Regions from separate parts of the Cellvibrio sp. ATLC23 genome, predicted to be linked through region 1. Evidence: predicted binding sites of a transcription regulator. Region 1 holds the regulator's gene; each other region holds the start of a gene.

Region 1 (6,153 bases):
TCTGCGCTAATAGCTTCTTCCAAGCTGGTGTGTTTATCGGACAGTGGATGCTTGCGTCGGGTTTCACTAAAGCGTTGGATTAGCACAGATGGCTGTGAATCTAGAAACAGGGTTTGGAAGGGTAGGTGAGCCTCCTTTAGGGTGCTAATCATTTGCGGAAAGATGGCCAGATCCTGCCAGGCATTGCGCACATCTATGCCAATCGCAAACCGGTGCTGGTCGTCTTTGTGGATCTGGATCTGGGCAACCAGTGCGGGCAACAGGCTCACCGGCAGATTGTCGATACAGTTAAAACCCACGTCTTCCAAAACGTGAAGCGCTGTACTTTTACCCGACCCTGACAGGCCGCTGACGATCACCAGATGCATAACAAAATCCTGCTTAAGTGATTAGCGCTGCTTGATAAAGCGCTTCGTTGCTCTTGGCCGCCCGCAAACGCTGGCGGTATTCAGCGTTATTTAATGCACCAGCAAGCGCGGCGAGGGTTTGTAAATGTTCGCTATGGGCATCTTCCGGCACCAGCATGGCGAATAAAATATCGACTGGCTGCGAGTCTATGGCATCGAAGTCGATTGGCGCAGCCAGAGTGATCAGCGCACCTACGGTGCCGCTGCAATGCTCAACCCGGCAGTGGGGAATCGCAATGCCGTGGCCTATGCCGGTAGAACCCAGACGCTCGCGGCCAATCAGGCGGCGAAATAATTCATCGGCATCGATATCGGGAATATCTTGTGCGATGGTGTTGGCGAGCAACTCCAGTGCACGTTTTTTACTGCCACCTTCAACGCCACAAAGTGTGCGGCCGGGGCTAATCAGGGATTGAATTTGCATAACAAGGTGATGCTGTGCATCTCTCAACAAGTGATGCCGACATCGCATACTAGCAATGGCGGCATAGGTTCAAATTAACGATGGCTGGCTGCCATGCACTCAGCGATGACTGCGCATTTTCTCTTTGTGTTTAATCAATTGACGATCAAGCTTGTCGGATAGTGCATCAATAGCGGTATACAGGTCTTCATGGGTGGCATCGGCAAATAAATCTTTACCGCTTACATGAATAGTGGCTTCTGCTTTTTGAATCAGTTTATCTACCGAGAGGATGACATTAACACTGGTGATGCGGTCGTTGTGCAGGCTCAGTCGCTCCAATTTACTGGAGACATACTCTCTCATTGAATCAGTTACTTCTACGTGGTGACCGCTGATATTTAATTGCATAAGTACTTCCTCTCGCTGGAAACAAAACGGCTGTTACTAGAGCAGCCTCACAATACAACCTACATTAGACTCACACTGTTAATCTAGTTATTTTGAGCATTAATTGCTAAATCGTTTTGCGCTCATTCGATGGCGGAATGTTGAGCGACTCACGATATTTGGCAATCGTACGTCGCGCCACTTGAATGCCTTGCTCGCCGAGCAGGTCGGTAATTTTACTGTCGCTCAATGGTTTTTTCGGGTTTTCAGCACTGACCAATTTTTTGATGATGGCGCGAATTGCAGTCGATGAACACTCTCCGCCGCTGTCGGTGCTGACGTGACTGGAGAAAAAATATTTCAATTCAAAAATACCCTGCGGTGTGTGCATGTATTTTTGCGTAGTGACTCGCGAAATAGTCGATTCGTGCATCTCCACAATTTCGGCTATATCGTGCAGCACCAATGGCTTCATTGCCTCGGGGCCGTAATCTAAAAAGCCGCGCTGTTTTTCTACGATACAGCTCGCCACTTTCAGCAGGGTTTCATTGCGGCTTTGCAAACTTTTTAAGAACCAGCGCGCTTCTTGCAGATTATCTTTTAAAAATGTGTTGTCGGTGCTGGAGTCGGCGCGTTTCACCATGGAGGCGTAATCGGAATTGATGCGCAAGCGCGGCGCTATGTCCGGGTTGAGTTCAACTATCCAGCGACCATCGCGTTTGTCGACAAATACATCGGGAACAACGTATTCGGTATCGCCATTGGCAATCATATCGCCCGGCCGCGGATTTAAACTTTGAATTAAGGCTACCGCTTGGCTTAACTCTGCTTCTTTTAATTTGGTACGGCGCATTAGCTGGCGATAATCGCGGCTGCCGAGCACTGGCAAGTATTGTTTGGTAATTAACTTTGCCGCTTCCAAAAACGGTGTTTTGGGGTCAAATTGTTGCAACTGTACCAGCAGGCATTCAGATAGATTTTGGCTGCACACGCCGCAGGGATCAAACTGCTGTAAACGGTGTTGAACGGCTTGGACTTCATCCAGTTCCAGCTCTTCAAAATCGCCGCGCATACCTTCAAAAATTTCTTCGATACTGATGGACAGCATGCCGCTGGGCTCCACTGCATCGATAATTGCCATGGCCAGTACACGGTCGCGGTCCGACATAGGCGTCAGATTCAATTGCCACATCAGGTGGTCGTAGAGCGAATCTGTCACTGCGCGGCGGCTCTCGAAATCACCGTCTTCGTTGTCGTAATTGCTGGAGCTGCCGCTAGAGGAGGATTGGTACACATCATCCCAACTGGTATCTACTGGCAAATCGCTGGGAATGGAGTCGCTCCAATCGCCGCTGTCTGCGCTAAAGCTTTCGCCTTCGCCATAGACATCGCTATCGCCATCGCTGGTGTTACTGGTCTCGCTGTAATTATCGCCAGTAGAGGAAAAGTTTTCGCTTGCGGTAAAGTCGCTGCCGTGATCAGCGCCCGCTTCCGCGGCGATTTCCAATTGGCGGGTGTAATCTGCTTTGTCCTGCTCGCTACCTTCATACTCATTGGTTGAGTTTGACGAATCGAAGGCTTCTTCCATTTCCAGCATTGGGTTGGATTCGAGCGCTTCCTGGATTTCTTGTTGCAGATCTAAGGTCGATAGTTGCAAAAGGCGAATAGCCTGTTGCAATTGTGGGGTCATGGTCAGCTGTTGACCGAGTTTGAGCTGGAGAGATTGCTTCATTATGTGAACGACAAACCCTTATAACGCGGATGGAAAACATCGGATAAGGGGAGTTTAGTCAGGGTTTGGCGCGCAAGCAATACAGTTAAGCAAGCTTTATGCCTAATGGATAAAGATTGTTACTTGTCAAGTTTTTTGTGTGTTGCTTATGGTGGTGCCATTAAGGCAGTTGGTAACACTCTTAGCGCAGGGATTTGACTCGCTTACAAGCGGAAATGCTCACCCAGATAGACCTCGCGCACTTTAGTATTGCTGAGCACAGTGTCTGCATCACCTTCGGCAATAATGTGGCCTTCGCTGACAATATAAGCGGTCTCGCAGATATCCAGCGTCTCGCGCACGTTGTGGTCGGTAATTAACACGCCGATGCCGCGATCTTTAAGGTGGCGCACAATTTCTTTGATGTCGTTGACAGAGATGGGGTCAACACCGGCAAAGGGTTCATCGAGCAGAATGAATTTAGGGTCGGTGGCCAGCGCGCGGGCGATTTCTACCCGGCGGCGTTCACCGCCCGAAAGTGCCATGCCCAAGCTGTCACGGATGTGGGTGATATGGAACTCGCTCAGCAGCGACTCGAGCTTTGCCTGACGTTGAAAGCTATCTAAATCCTTGCGTGTCTCCAGAATCGCCATGATGTTATCGGCAACGCTCAGCTTGCGGAAAATCGATGCCTCTTGCGGCAAATAGCCAATACCTGCGCGCGCGCGCCCGTGAATTGGGAGCTGGGTAAGGTCGCGGTCGTCAATCAACACTGTGCCGTTATCGGCAGCTACCAGCCCGGCAATCATATAAAAACAGGTGGTTTTACCCGCGCCATTGGGGCCGAGTAAACCAACAATGCGGCCGCTTTCAACGGTGATGGATACGTCGATAACGACTTTGCGTTTTTTGTAGCTTTTAGCCAGATGGCGTGCGTGCAGAGTAGGCATAGGTATTATTGCGCAGCGTTGGATGATGAGGTGGGAGCACTTGGGTCGGTGTTGTTCGTCTTCGGCGGAATCACAATTTCGATTCGCTGGCCGGTGCCGGATGCGCTGGTATTGCCAGCTGCTTTCATCACTTCTTTCACTAAATCGTAATCAATATGGGGGCCGCTCATCACTGCACCGTTTTGCTCAACTGATGCATCTTCGATTAATAGCAGATGCTCGTTACTGGGGGTGTAAGTAATTTGTTTGGCTGCGGCGGTGACGACACCTTGATCTTTTTCGGGCTGCTGCTGGAAGCGCGCCGGGTTGCCGGAGGCGATCATTTTTTCCACGCTGCTGTCAGGGTTGGTGTGAATCACAATCGACTCCGCAGTAATCACTAGCGAGCCCTGCTGAATTTTTACCGAGCCCGTATAGGTCGCCACCCCATTTTTTTGATCGACAGTAAGGTTGTCCGCTGAGCCGCGAATGGTTTCATGTTTGTCGCTGGGTAGAGCCAGGCTGGTGGTGCTATAGCTGGCGATAAATGCAGCGATTGCCACTGCAATTGGGGATAAAACAAAACGAAATTTAGCGGGGATCATAAACAGCCTTAACCTGGGACTTTAACTGAAGCCGACTCTGCGCCAGGTCGGCATCCATACCAATCGCATCTATCTGACCTTTAGCGCTGCGCATCTTAACAGCTTTGTCGGTTTCCGCGAATTGTTCGCTGGCGCGCACACGCAGCTCGCTAGTGGTGATTTGAATCAATCCCTGCGTCGGCGTCTGCTGTTGAATTAATACATTATCCAGCAGGCGAATAAGCTGACCGTTGGCTTCGCTGCGACCAGTTTCAGCGGTGACTAACCAGGGCGCTGCGGATTCAGCATCGTAAAAAGCCATATCCGGAAGCTGGATCAGCGTGTAATCGCGATCTGACGGGCCATCGGGATTTAATTGGTAGTGGGTGATTTGTGGGGTCGATAACTGATAATGCAGGCGGCCTTGTGAATCAAATTCGCGGGTTTTTACCTCTTGCATATAAAATTGTGGAAAACCACTGGGGTCATATTCGTGGTTTGCCAACTCAGCTTTTTGGCGCAATGAGAAAGCAAAAAAACAGATCACCAGTGCAAAGGCGATTAGCCAAGGCGCCGGAATATATTCGTGGATTTTGTAGATCCGTTGCAAAAAAGCCATCACCTAAACTTCACTGTTAGGGGCTAAAAAGGGTGCTAAAGCCGCATCAAATGTACCCTGTGCCTGCATGATTAAATCGCACGCGGCGCGCACTGCGCCTTCGCCACCGCGCTCGGTGCTTTGCCAATGAGCGCGGCTAACAACACTTGGATGAGCATTGGCAACAGTCAAGGCGAGGCCGACGCGGGTCATCACGGTTAAGTCGGGCCAGTCATCGCCCATAAAGGCGATGTTATTCAAATCAAACGGATGTTCCTGCAGTATCTCTTGCAGTGCTTCCCACTTATCTTCGCGCCCTTGCACCAGAATGTTGATGCCCAAATCGCTCGCGCGGCGGGCGACCAGATTGCTGGTGCGACCGGTGATAATGCCTACTTTTACCCCGCTTTTTTGCAGGATTTTCAGCCCCTGACCATCCAGCGTGCTGAAGGATTTAAGTTCTTCACCGTTGTTGCCAAAAAAGAGTCGGCCATCGGTCAGTACACCGTCTACATCTAACAACAGCAATTTAATGCGCGCGGCGCGCTTGCGCAATTCAGGGCTCAATTCATGGTTCATGCAGTGCTTCCGTGGTTAGATAATGCCTGCGCGCAGCAGGTCATTGATTTTTACGACACCAACAAGATTTTTTTGTTCGTTAGTGACCAGTAATACGTTAATTTTTGCCTGCTCCATTAGCGCCAGTGCCTCGGCTGCCAAGGTGTTTTCGCGCAGCATTTTGGGTGTGGTGTTCATTAGTTCACCCACGGTGGCAATGCGGATATCGACACCTTTGTCGATACTGCGGCGCAAGTCGCCATCGGTGAAAATCCCGAGCAATTCATCGCCTTCCATTACCGTTGTCATGCCAAAACCTTTGTCTGACATCACCATCAGTGCATCGAGCATGGGGGTGCTAGCGCTGACGCGTGGAATGTCATCGCCGCTGTGCATCACATCGGCGATACGCAACAGGAGTTTGCGCCCGAGTGCGCCGCCGGGGTGAGAAAAGGCGAAATCTTCGGCGGTAAAACCGCGCGCTTCCAGCAGTGCAATGGCAAGTGCATCGCCCATGACCAGGGTGGCGGTCGTGCTGGAGGTGGGCGCGAGATCCAATGGGCAGGCCTCGAA
Region 2 (6,153 bases), on a different contig from region 1:
TTCCTGCGGGTTGGCTGCGTGGGCAAATCTGCAGTGGATCTTGCGCGCGAGTTATTGCAGCAATACGGTGGCTTGCGCCCGTTGCTGGAAGCATCGCAGGCTGAGTTCTGCAAGGGGCTCGGTTTGGGCAATGCCAAATATGCGCAGCTGCAAGCTGTATTGGAAATGGGGCGCCGTCACCTGTCGGCAGCGATGAAAGCGGGTGATCTGCTTACCAGCCCGGACTTGGTGCGCCGTTATCTTAGCGCCCAGTTGCGTCATCAACCACGCGAAGTATTTGCGGTGTTATTTCTCGACAACCAAAATCGCCTGATCACTTATGAAGAGTTATTCTTCGGTACGATTGACGGTGCTTCGGTCTATCCGCGCGAAGTGGTGCGGCGCGCGCTGGCGCACAATTGTGCGGCAGTAATCCTCAGTCACAATCATCCCAGCGGAATTGCCGAACCCAGTCAGGCCGACTGCCGTATCACCCAGCGCTTGCAAGCGGCATTAGAGCTAATCGATGTGCGTGTTGTTGATCATATGGTGGTCGGCGATAGTGAGGTAATTTCGTTTGCCGAACGTGGATTGCTGTGAAATTGGCCGAATGCCAGTTTTTTTGGTCAAAAAAACAGCTTTTCATTGCTATTGGGGGACTGTTTTGGTATAAAACGCGGCTCTTTGCGGCAGGGTTGTGAAGACGTATTAAAAGAGCGTCATTTTCGCGCAAATTTCCCTCTGGGATTTGCTGCTCCGACCCTGAAATTACCCGCGTTTAGGAAAGAATAGGCTGCTTACAACAATGCTCTAGGCTGGTTGTTAGTCTGTTTTACGGTTCTAACACAGCGCTTCCAGCTTAGCGCGCTGATTTTTTAATGAGGCAATAAAATGTCCAAGGTATGTCAAGTTACCGGCAAACGTCCAATTACCGGCAACAATGTTTCTCACGCAAAAAACCACACCAAGCGTCGTTTTTTGCCAAACCTGCAATCTCACCGTTTTTGGGTTGAAGCTGAGAAGCGTTTTGTTTCTCTGCGTCTGACGCCAAAAGGTATGCGTATCATCGACAAGCGTGGTATCGACGCTGTGTTGGTTGATGTTCGTGCCGCTGGTCACAAAGTGTAATTAGGAGCTATTTATCATGCGTGAAAAAATTCGTCTGAACTCTTCTGCTGGTACTGGTCACTTCTACACCACTGACAAGAACAAGCGCACCATGCCAGAAAAGATGGAAATCAAAAAGTTTGATCCAGTTGTTCGTCAACACGTGATCTACAAAGAAGGCAAAATCAAGTAATTACTGGTTTGATTCTTGATTGTTGTATTCGATAAAAAACCCGGTCTTTGCGCCGGGTTTTTTATTGCCTGAGATTTGCTTTCGGTTAATAAAAAATAGATCTAAGGCGCCAAAACGCAGAATTCAGCGACCTGAACTACACTCAGTCTAATAACAGATAAAAATTGAGGTGCCGGCCTTAGCGCCGCACTCTGACGTTTGTATTTACCTCTAGTCGCGCCAATACAGGTTTCCCCTATGATAGAAATTCGCGGGCTTGAAGCATGGATGACCGCTCTTGCTGAACAAGAATTGCCAACCCTCAATGCAGTGGTGAGGGAGATCTGCGAGCTGAGTGAGAATGAAAAATGTCGTGCGGAAGATTTAACCAAAATTATTTTGCGCGACGCAGATCTCACCTCCAAAGTATTAAAGATCGCCAACTCGGTTCACTACAATCCGTCGTTTGCGTCGATTAAAACGGTCTCGCGCGCGATAGTTCATTTGGGTTTTGACAATCTACGCAACATCACACTTGCCACTACGCTGATTGAAAATTTTTTAAAGGGTAAACCCAAGGCCCTGCTTATTCAGAGCCTTGCGCGGTCGTTTCACGCAGCGGTGCAAGCCAAAGCTATGGTGCCGTTTTTAGACGGTGAAAAAAAGGAACAGATATTTATCGCTGCGCTGCTGCGCAATATCAGTGAGCTTGCCCTTATCTCTACCGGGCGCCCTGTGGTCGAAAATTTTATCGAAGCGCGCGACAAGGATCCTCAAGCTGAGCACAGTTTGGCGCAAGAGTATTTGGGCGTGGATACCAGTTTGTTATCGCGCCATTTAATTAAAGATTGGACGCTTGGTGATCTGCTCAGTGAAGCCTGTGAAAATCACGTGCACTCCAGTGCTGCGGCGCGTGCGGTTAATTTGGGTAATCACATTAGCACCTATATTCACCGTGGTATCAAAAGTGCGGAGATGGAAAAACTGTGTCAGCAGACGGCAAGGCTTTGCAAAATTTCGCTAGAAGATGCAAAAAAACAAATTCTGATGATGGCCGATGAGGCATCTGTCATCGCAAAAATTTATGGCGTCGATGTATTGATCAGTGCGCTGCCCGACCCTGCATTAATTGAAGAAAAAGTAGTACTAGCAGAAAGGCCGGAGTATTTTTTTCAGCAGCAACTTAACCTGATACACAAAGCAATGTTGGCGGGTGATGATATGCCAAAAATCACCCAGCTGTGCCTTGCTGCGTTACATGAAGCGGCTGATCTTGCACGAATTGCCATTTTGGTGGTCGACCTTAAAAGCAAAATGCTTGAGGTGCGTTATGTCGCGGGCAGCGGCACGCACTTGTGGCGGCAGAAAGTAAAAATTAACCTCGAGCAGTTGCGCAAGGGCGAAATGTTGCATGAGTTTCTGCGTAATCAACAACCGCTTTGGTATAAACCTAGTGTTGCATTAAGGGATACAGGTGCGCTGCATATGATGGGTGCCAGCGGTGCAATTTTCCTTGCGCCATTGTTATTAAATAAACGGTTGATGGCTATAGCTTATGCCGATGCTGAGGCAGGCGCTTTTACTGCGCGCCAATTTGAAGAGTTCCAATTGATTGTTAACCAATTGAATTTAATGATGCGCTTTAGTGCGAATAGTTAACGCAAATAGTTAGTGTGGATGCCTGGACAAGTAAAATAAAAAACCGCTGCATAATTGAATTTTGCAGCGGTTTTTTTGCGGGCGCGGAATAAATTAATCGCGGTGACTGATGCGCACCTGACGGCGCGCTAATGCCAAACCAACCAGTCCCATTAAAAACAACAGTGCGGTGGTTGGTTCAGTTACTGACACAAGTTTTTTGAAGGCGTGGTTGTCACTTTCAAAGGCGAAGCCGGTGCTGGCCAATGTCACGCGATCGTAAGCGCTGTTACCAAAATTAAAGTTAATGTAGCGGTTTGAGCTGTAGCTCAATTGGTTGCCATTGGCGAACTGACCGACAATATCGCGACCTGAATAGCTGGCGACCAACGCGTTATTTAAATAGAAGCTAATAAAGTTGTAGCTATCGATTGAACCCCAGAATAGTCCAAAATAATCCGCTGTGGTGCCAAGGGTAAATGTGGCACTTTTAGTGGTGGGCGATGGTTTAGGTACGCTGAGATACTGTGAATTAACACCCAATGGCTGGGCATATTTGCCACTTTGGCTGCCGACAACTAAGGCGAAATCGCCGGTACAGGTGGCATAACCACAGCCGCTATTAAAATCGATAGTTGTCGCGCCCGCGACTGAGGTGGTGACCTCACCCACGTTGGATAAGGTAATAATCGGCAGTGCGTGTGCAGCGCCAGTTGCTAATAGCAGCGGTAAAAATAACGCGTTAAACAATTTTTTCATTAAACACTCCAAGGTAACAGCGAGTCGCGCAGTAGCGGGACCATAAGCAATTCAAAAACACACACATTGACGCTTACCCGCTACCTCTGGGCTTTCGTCAGTCAAACTCGTATCAGCAACATGCAGGCCAAAACTGAGAATTGGTTCTCTTTTTGTTGTGATGCGTGTCACATTTAATATTCTAGTTGGAATTTTGTGGATTTCCATGCCAAACAAAGTAAATTTAGTGTCATTTTGTAGATAATTGCGCCAAAAGTGATGATTTAGGTCTATCAGCTCTTTAGCATGTAATCTTTAGTGATAAAAAAGTAGGAAAAATCATGCCCGAGTTACCCGAAGTCGAAACAACCCTGCGCGGTATTGCCCCTCACCTGATTGGGCAAAAAGTGACGGAGATTGTCATTCGTCAACCGCGGTTACGCTGGCCGATTACGGCAGGTCTGACGGAGTTGGTCACTGGGCGGCGTTTACTCGGTGCGACGCGACGCGGTAAGTATCTGTTGTTGGATTTTGGCAATGGCAATGCACTGATCCATTTGGGTATGTCGGGCAGTTTGCGTATCGCCAAGGCGGATGAGCCGCCGTCGTTTCACGACCATTTTGATCTGGTGTTTGGCCAGCGGGTGTTGCGCTATTGTGATCCGCGTCGATTTGGTAGTTTGCTGTGGGTGGAGGGTGCGCCGGAGTTGCATAAGCTGCTGGTGGATCTGGGGCCGGAGCCGCTGACCGAAAGCTTCACAGCAGATTATTTATATGAGCGAACCCGCAAGCGTACACAGGCGATCAAGCAGTTCATTATGGACAGTAAAATCGTGGTGGGGGTGGGCAATATCTACGCCAATGAATCGCTGTTTATGGCGGGCATCAAGCCCATCCGCAAAGCCGGATTGCTAACACGTAAAAACTGTGAAGATCTGGTGCGCGATATCAAGTTTGTACTGCAGCGCTCGATTGATCAGGGCGGGACGACATTGCGCGATTTTGTCGGCGGTGATGGCAAGCCAGGTTATTTTAAGCAGCAGCTACTGGTGTACGGGCGCGGTGGCGAACCCTGTACGCTGTGCAAAAAGCCGCTCAAAGAAGTGCGCATGAGTGATCGCACCACGGTGTATTGTGTGGCTTGCCAAAAGTAGTTGACCGGTGATTGCGCGGGGTTATTTGCCGAATTTGCGCTTCAAGGCTGCTTCTACGGGAGCCGCAACAAACTTGCTCACATCGCCACCGAGAAAGGCAATCTCGCGCACAATCGAAGAAGAAATATAAGAAAGATGTTCGGCGGGAGTGAGAAAGATGCTTTCCATGGTCGGCGCCAGCGCGCGATTCATATTGGCCAATTGGAATTCATATTCAAAGTCCGATACGGCGCGCAAACCGCGCAATACCGCCTGCGCTTTTTGCTGGCGGACAAAATCCACCAGCAAAATATCGAAGCCGCAGACCGTTACATTGGGTACATGGGCAAGGGTTTCCTGCGCCAATGCGACGCGCTCATCCAAGGTGAAGAGTGGGTTTTTACGGGTGCTCGCCGCCACTGCCAGTATCACATTGTCAAATAAGCGACAGGCGCGCTCGACCAAATCGATATGGCCGTTGGTGATGGGGTCAAAAGTACCTGGGTAGACCACTGTGCGCATAGGTGTATTCCGTGGAGGGTGCCGTTGGCGAGGCGCGCATGGTACAAAATTCACTGGTCACTGACCAGTTAAGATATCCGCATGCAATTTTCTTTCGCTAAACAGTGTAGTTGCTGTTTAGCTGTTCTGATGTTGTCCTGTTTGATGGCGATAATACAAGCGGTAGCTGACCTGTCCGGCTTGTTTGTCGCGGTGCAGTTGCCAGTTGGCCGGTAGCTGTAACTGGGCATCGCGCGGCGCTTCAAGGTAGATAACCGCTGCCTCGCTGAGCCAATGCCCCGTTTCAAGTGCCGCGACGATCGCACCCCACAAATCCAGCGCAAACGGCGGGTCGATAAAGACTATATCGAATTGCTGCGCGGGCGGCTGGTGGTTTAACCAGACGAGGCTATCGACCTGTTCGACCTTGCCATTGCCTGCTTGTAACAGTTGCAGGTTACTTTTTAATTGTTGCGCTGCGAGTGGGTGCTTCTCCAGCAGCCAGCTGGATTCAGCCCCGCGCGATAAAGCCTCCAGCCCCAAAGCGCCTGAACCGGCAAACAAATCCAAGCAGTGCGCACCCTGAATATCCGGCGCCAGCCAGTTAAACAGTGTCTCGCGGATGCGATCGCCGGTCGGGCGCAGGCCATCCACATCGGGAAAGCTGAGTTTGCGCCCGCGCCACTGGCCGCCAATGATGCGCAATTGGTTGCTGGCTTTAGGGTTTTTAACGCTTGTTTTTGCGACAGGTTTGGACAAGGCATTTCTCTATGAATAGATCAGAAGTGGTAGGATAGCGGCTTTGTTGAATTTGCAGAATCACTAATCTGCATGCGCGCCGCGCCAACTAATCGTTAACCGCTCTTTAGCTCACACCCCAGACCA
Region 3 (6,153 bases), on a different contig from region 1:
AACGGGTTTTGCCCGGCTCACTTTGGCACTCGATAAGGCCATGATGTTGATGGATAAGATGTTGCGAAATGGTCAAGCCAAGCCCCGTACCTTCGGCGCGACCGGAGATCATCGGGTAAAAAATGTTTTCAACCATCTCAGTGGGAATGCCGGGGCCGTTATCAATAATGTCGATGCGACAGATCAATGGATGATGCTTGCGGCCAATGGTGTACTGGCGCTGGATACGGGAGCGCAGCTGGATCACACCGTTGAGCACATTGGCCTCTACCAACGCCTGCATAGCATTGCGAACTATGTTGAGCAACGCTTGAATTAGCATCTCCTTATCACCCTGCATGGCGGGGATACTCGGGTCGTAATCGCGCACAATTTTGATTGCGTCGCTACTTTCCGCTTTGATGATATTGGCGACGCGTTCGATTGCCTCGTGGATATTGAGCGATTGCCACTTCGGCAGCTGATTAGGCCCGAGCATACGATCAACCAGATTGCGCAGGCGATCCGCCTCATCAATGATGATATTGGTGTATTCGGTCAGGCTGGTATCGGGCAACTCGCGCGCCAACAATTGCGCGGCACCGCGAATACCACCAAGCGGGTTTTTGATCTCGTGCGCCATACCGCGCACCAGATTGCGCGTGGTCTCGTGCGAGCTGGTCAACATCTCTTCACGGCTGATACGCAGTAGGCGATCAATCGGCTGGATTTCTATGATCAAGCCATCGTGATCACCAAAGGGAGTTACGGTGTAATCGACGGTGATAGAACCGCCGCTGAGCAAACGCCACTCCGCATGGCGCTTGGTGTAATGATTGGCCTGTGCTGCCGCCAACTTTAGCTGGCGATCGGTTTCATCTGACTCATAAAAAAAGTAGGTGATTGGCTCACCAGTATTGCTCTCGCAGCTCATCGCCAGTAGAGCTTCAGCAGCAGGATTCATATGGCACAGCAGCAGATCGGTATCCACCAAAATAATGGCGGTACTTAAGCTATCCAATATAGGTTTGTAGATATCGCGCGGACTCACCAGCTACTGCTCTCCTGAACGCCTCGACAATGGGCATGGAGGCTACTGCAAAAACCAAACCAAGTAAGAAAAAGGCGTTATTCAGCAAGTTTAGCCGCTGAATTTGTCCATAATGGGGATTTTAAAGAGAATGATAGCACCAAAAAGGTGCAATCATTTTGGCGTGGGCTTTGAAAGGGCATTAGTGTGAATGTTTGGGCGAATAACGTTCACGATAACCGGAGGTGACGTGCCCAATGATTGACCATTCGCATCAATCGCCTCTACCACCAATGTATGAGTGCCACGCGGAACATCCTTGACGATAATATTATTCATAGTCGTCTCCTCCAGCAGCTCACCATTCATAAAATACACCAGTAAATGTCCCTGTTGGAGCCCTGGATTGAGATTGATAGCTATCGCCAAGTCCCGCTGCCCCACTGGAATAGTGACGTCCGAGCGGGGGCTGATAATGCCAATTTGGTACTGCAGCTCGGCAGTGCGTGACTCATAAGAAGCTACCGGTGTTGACTGCGGCAAGGGCTGCGCCCCTGGCACTGTATTAATCTCTCGCAACTTCAGTTTTTCGGCATTTTCTGTGCTCGGCTTATCGGTGTATTTGATCTTGCCATCCTTATCGACCGTCTTATACACATCCGCTGCGCTCAACTGCGCCAGAAAGAACATCACCATCAATAAACTACGCATCATTTACCCCTGCTAGCCAATCGTTTTCCCTAGAGTACTCCCGCGCCTTATAAAGAAAAAGCCCGCACCGTTTCCGGTGCGGGCTTTTTCACAGATTAACCGAGCTTAAGCCCGATTAGCCTGGCAGCAAGACTTACACACTGTAATAGAGTTCAAATTCTACTGGGTGCGGAGTCATGTTGATGCGTTGGATTTCTTGTTTCTTCAGGTCGATGTAAGCATCGATGAAGTCTTTAGAGAATACACCACCCGCCAACAAGAACTCATGGTCAGCTTCAAGCGAAGCCAAAGCTTCTTCCAAAGATGAACACACTTGTGGGATTGCTGCTTCTTCTTCCGGCTCCAGATCGTACAGATCTTTAGTCGCTGCTTCGCCCGGATGAATCTTGTTCAGAACACCGTCAATACCCGCCATCAGCAATGACGCGAAGCACAGGTATGGGTTAGCAGTTGGATCAGGGAAACGAGTTTCGATACGCTTGGCTTTTTCACCAACGGTGTAAGGAATACGGATAGAAGCAGAACGGTTACGAGCAGAGTAAGCCAACATTACAGGCGCTTCAAAACCTGGAACCAAACGCTTGTACGAGTTGGTAGACGCGTTACAGAAAGCGTTCAATGCTTTAGCGTGCTTGATGATACCGCCCACGTAGTACAGAGCAGTTTCGCTCAAACCAGCATAGGAATCGCCTGCGAATTGGTTTTTGCCGTTCTTGGAGAAAGACTGGTGAACGTGCATACCTGAACCGTTATCACCGATCAAAGGCTTCGGCATAAAGGTTGCGGTTTTACCGTATTGGTGCGCAACGTTGTGTACGCAGTACTTGAGGATCTGTACTTCGTCCGCTTTCTTAACCAGAGTGTTAGCGCCTACACCGATTTCACATTGGCCAGCGTTAGCAACTTCGTGGTGGTGAATCTCAATTTCCAGGCCCATTGCTTCCATCGCATTACACATAGCGCCGCGGATGTCGTGCAGTGAGTCAACCGGAGCAACTGGGAAGTAACCGCCTTTTACGCGTGGAGCGTGGCCGTGCTTACCTTCAATATCATCACCTGACGACCAAGCTGCTTCTTCAGATTTGATTTTGTAGAAAGCGCCGCCCATTGAGCTGTGGAAGTGAACGCTGTCGAAGATAAAGAATTCTGGCTCTGGACCAAACAGGGCAACATCACCCAAACCAGTAGACTTCAGATACTCTTCAGCGCGCAGACCGATAGAGCGTGGGTCGCGATCGTAGCCTTGCATGGTGGCTGGCTCAACGATGTTACAGCGAATGTTGATAGTCGCTTCATCGTAGAATGGATCCAATACCGCAGTTGAATCGTCCGGCATCAGGATCATGTCTGAGTCGTTAATACCTTTCCAACCAGCAATAGAAGAACCGTCAAACATTTTGCCATCAACGAAGAAACTGTCGTTTACAACGTGTGAAGGGAAAGTAACGTGCTGCTCTTTGCCTTTAAAGTCGGTGAAGCGCAGGTCGATCCAGCGAGCTTCGTGTTCTTTGATCAGGTCTAAAGTCTTAGACATTGAATGCCTCCAAGTTGTAATAGCCCGAAGGCTACGGATTGTGAAAGTTGTTATTACGGCCAATAAACAACCCTAAAGAGGGTGGCTTACCTGAAAATTTTCCCACTTCATCCGGGCTCGCGACTCATTTCGGTGAGCGGGGCAAGACTAGGGTGTCAGAAAAGGGGCAAAATATATGCCATTTAAGGAAAATAGCAATAAGCGTTTAAAAATAAGGCTTCCCGGCGATAAGGCAACGCTACAGAATACACCAAAGCACCAAAATAGAGCGCAAAAACTCCTTATTGCACCAGAATAAAGCAGCAAAGGTTAAATCTTGGCAGCCCGTTTTACCCCACAGCAACACCCATGCTAGTGTGCCAGCAGCATGCGCCAAATTGCATCACTTTTATGGCAAGCAAACGACAAAATCCAATCAAGAAAATAGTTTTACAGTTGATTAGCTTTTAACTAAGCAACCCATAGTAATTATCTATAAGCTGACTATCGAATGGCGCAAAAAATCCCTGTAGCGTGCGCCATTCGTCAAACGGACGATAAGGCAAATTTACAAATCCTAATAAGAAGTAAGGGCTTAGCAAGATGCATATGACCACAACCGAAATATTCCTGATCGCGATGGTGATTATTTTTACTGTCCCCTTCCTGATTTGGCGCCTCGGCAGAACCGACTACTGGGCGCCGCTAGTTGTAGTGCAGATCATTATGGGCATAGTGCTTGGTCCCGGGGTACTGGGTAAGGCGTTCCCCGAGTATTACAGCTTTGTCTTTAATCCAGACGTTATCAAATCGCTCAATGGCATTGCCTGGTGGGCGGTAATGATTTTTGTCTGGATCGCCGGTATTGAGCTAGATCTGAAAAAAGCTTGGCAATACAAGCGCGAAAGTGGCATCACCGCCGGTCTCGCACTGGGCACACCGCTGCTATTTGGCTGCGGCGCAGCAATCCTAATGATGAGTTTTAGCGATGGCTGGGTTGGTCCAAATGGTCTGACCTGGCAGTTTATTCTCGGTGTCGGCATGGCTTGCGCGGTAACCGCACTACCCATTCTGATTCTGTTTATGGAAAAGATGGAAATCCTGCGCCAGCCCATCGGCCAGCGGATTTTGCGTTACGCCAGCCTTGATGACATCGCCATTTGGGGCGTGCTCGCCCTGATCCTGCTGGATTGGGAGCGCGTCGGTCGCCAAGGCATGTTCCTAATCGGCTTTGCCCTCGCCGCTTATTTGTTTCGCAAACTGATGGTGGCGATTGAAGAGAAAGACCGCTGGTATTCCGGTTTTATCTGGCTCGCTATCTGTGGCTTGGCTGCAGATTGGGCCGGGTTGCACTATATGGTGGGTGCATTTTTAGCAGGCGCAGTGATGGATGCCGAATGGTTTAATCAGGAAGATATGGACAAGCTGCGCCATTTTGTACTGATGATCATTATGCCGGTATTCTTCCTCAGCACCGGCCTGCGCACCAATTGGGAGGTGGGTGGCACAACCGTATTTATCGCTGCCGCTATCCTGTTGATTGCCTCAGTCGCAGGGAAATTGGTGGGCATTCACGCCGCCGGTAAGATTCTCAATTGGCAAAAGGGCGAAGCCTCAATCATCGGCTGGCTACTGCAAACCAAGGCGTTGATTATGATCATCTTCGCCAATGTGCTGCTCGATAAACAGATCATCACCAGTGAAACATTTACCGCACTACTGGTAATGGCTATCGCCAGCACTATGTTGACCATACCGGTGGTGACGCCCAAGCTAAAGATGATGAAAGAACTTATTTCCCGCGCGAAATAACCAGCGCTGGATTGAATCGACAAAAATCAAAAAGCCCCGGCTGGTGAGCGGCGGGGCTTTTGATGCGGCCTAATAATTAGATAACAAAACGCGACACCAAGGTATTAAGGTCAGTAGCCAGACGTGCCAATTCATATGTCGCCGCGCTGGTTTGATTGGCTCCAGCAGCCGACTGGGTGGAGAGATCGCTAATATTCACGATATTGCGATCCACTTCCCGCGCTACGGCAGCCTGCTCCTCAGAGGCACTGGCGATTAACAGGTTGCGCTCGCCAATCTGCCCGGCCTTTTGGTAAATCTGCTCCAACGCCCCACCGGCCTCTTCGGCCACAGTTAAGGTTTTACTCGCGTGCTCCACACTGTTCTTCATTGAGTGCACTGCGGCTGCGGTTCCACCCTGAACGGTGCTAATCATTTGTTCAATTTCTTGGGTAGATACCTGAGTGCGATGCGCCAAAGCGCGCACCTCGTCTGCCACTACGGCAAAACCTCGCCCAGCTTCCCCCGCTCGCGCCGCTTCAATCGCCGCGTTCAATGCAAGCAGGTTGGTTTGTTCGGCAATAGCGCGAATAACATCCAAGACCTTACCAATATCTTTTGATTGATCCGCTAAACCGCCGATCAATGCCGACGTACGGTTAAACTCGTCGGTCATTGATCTCAAGGCGGTAACAGTGTGTTTTACCTTATCGCGCCCTTCATGTGCCAGGCGCGATGATTCGCTCGATTCTTCCGCCGTGCTAACCGCATTGCGCGCCACATCATCTACCGCAGCACTCATTTGTGTCACGGCCGAGGCGGCCTGTTGAATTTCATCGTTCTGCCGCTGCAGGTTGCGTGACGAGTCCTCAGCCACCGAACTCAACTCCTCGCCTGCAGAGGCCAGCTGTACAGATGAGTTACCAATGTGAGCGATGGTAGTGCGCAAATTATCCTGCATCAATGCGAGAGAGGCGAGCAACTGCGCGGGCTCGTCCTTACCTGCAAAATATATTTTCTGCGTCAAATTGCCACCCGCAATCGTTTCGGTAGCAATTACCGCTTCTTGTAACGGGGTAACGATGCTGCGCGTAATCGCAACTGCCAGAATGGCAGTAACTAATAAGGC

The links. The regulator sigma-54, encoded in region 1, starts transcription at its own class of promoters, with help from an activator protein. The targets are predictions, from matches to a motif close to TGGCACANNNNTTGCNNT.
Region 2: a site for sigma-54 is predicted at 3,768-3,785, ahead of AC2CG4_RS19420 (PEP-CTERM sorting domain-containing protein). Genes of this name have one in related genera too.
Region 3: a site for sigma-54 is predicted at 3,418-3,435, ahead of glnA (type I glutamate--ammonia ligase). Genes of this name have one in related genera too.

The regions. Positions count from the first base shown of each region.
Region 1 covers NZ_JBXUOS010000006.1:203,211-209,363, reverse strand. The annotation lists gene rapZ (RNase adapter RapZ) at 1-368, opposite strand, end outside; gene ptsN (PTS IIA-like nitrogen regulatory protein PtsN) at 382-831, opposite strand; gene hpf (ribosome hibernation-promoting factor, HPF/YfiA family) at 931-1,221, opposite strand; gene AC2CG4_RS11860 (RNA polymerase factor sigma-54) at 1,328-2,932, opposite strand; gene lptB (LPS export ABC transporter ATP-binding protein) at 3,136-3,861, opposite strand; gene lptA (lipopolysaccharide transport periplasmic protein LptA) at 3,867-4,445, opposite strand; gene lptC (LPS export ABC transporter periplasmic protein LptC) at 4,432-5,034, opposite strand; gene AC2CG4_RS11840 (KdsC family phosphatase) at 5,047-5,601, opposite strand; gene AC2CG4_RS11835 (KpsF/GutQ family sugar-phosphate isomerase) at 5,617-6,153, opposite strand, start outside.
Region 2 covers NZ_JBXUOS010000015.1:113,829-119,981, forward strand. The annotation lists gene radC (RadC family protein) at 1-579, shown strand, start outside; gene rpmB (50S ribosomal protein L28) at 871-1,107, shown strand; gene rpmG (50S ribosomal protein L33) at 1,124-1,279, shown strand; gene AC2CG4_RS19415 (HDOD domain-containing protein) at 1,517-2,917, shown strand; gene AC2CG4_RS19420 (PEP-CTERM sorting domain-containing protein) at 3,011-3,655, opposite strand; gene mutM (bifunctional DNA-formamidopyrimidine glycosylase/DNA-(apurinic or apyrimidinic site) lyase) at 3,976-4,788, shown strand; gene coaD (pantetheine-phosphate adenylyltransferase) at 4,810-5,289, opposite strand; gene rsmD (16S rRNA (guanine(966)-N(2))-methyltransferase RsmD) at 5,407-6,027, opposite strand.
Region 3 covers NZ_JBXUOS010000008.1:16,340-22,492, forward strand. The annotation lists gene glnL (nitrogen regulation protein NR(II)) at 1-1,030, opposite strand, end outside; gene AC2CG4_RS13420 (DUF4124 domain-containing protein) at 1,184-1,723, opposite strand; gene glnA (type I glutamate--ammonia ligase) at 1,854-3,254, opposite strand; gene AC2CG4_RS13430 (cation:proton antiporter) at 3,843-5,045, shown strand; gene AC2CG4_RS13435 (methyl-accepting chemotaxis protein) at 5,122-6,153, opposite strand, start outside.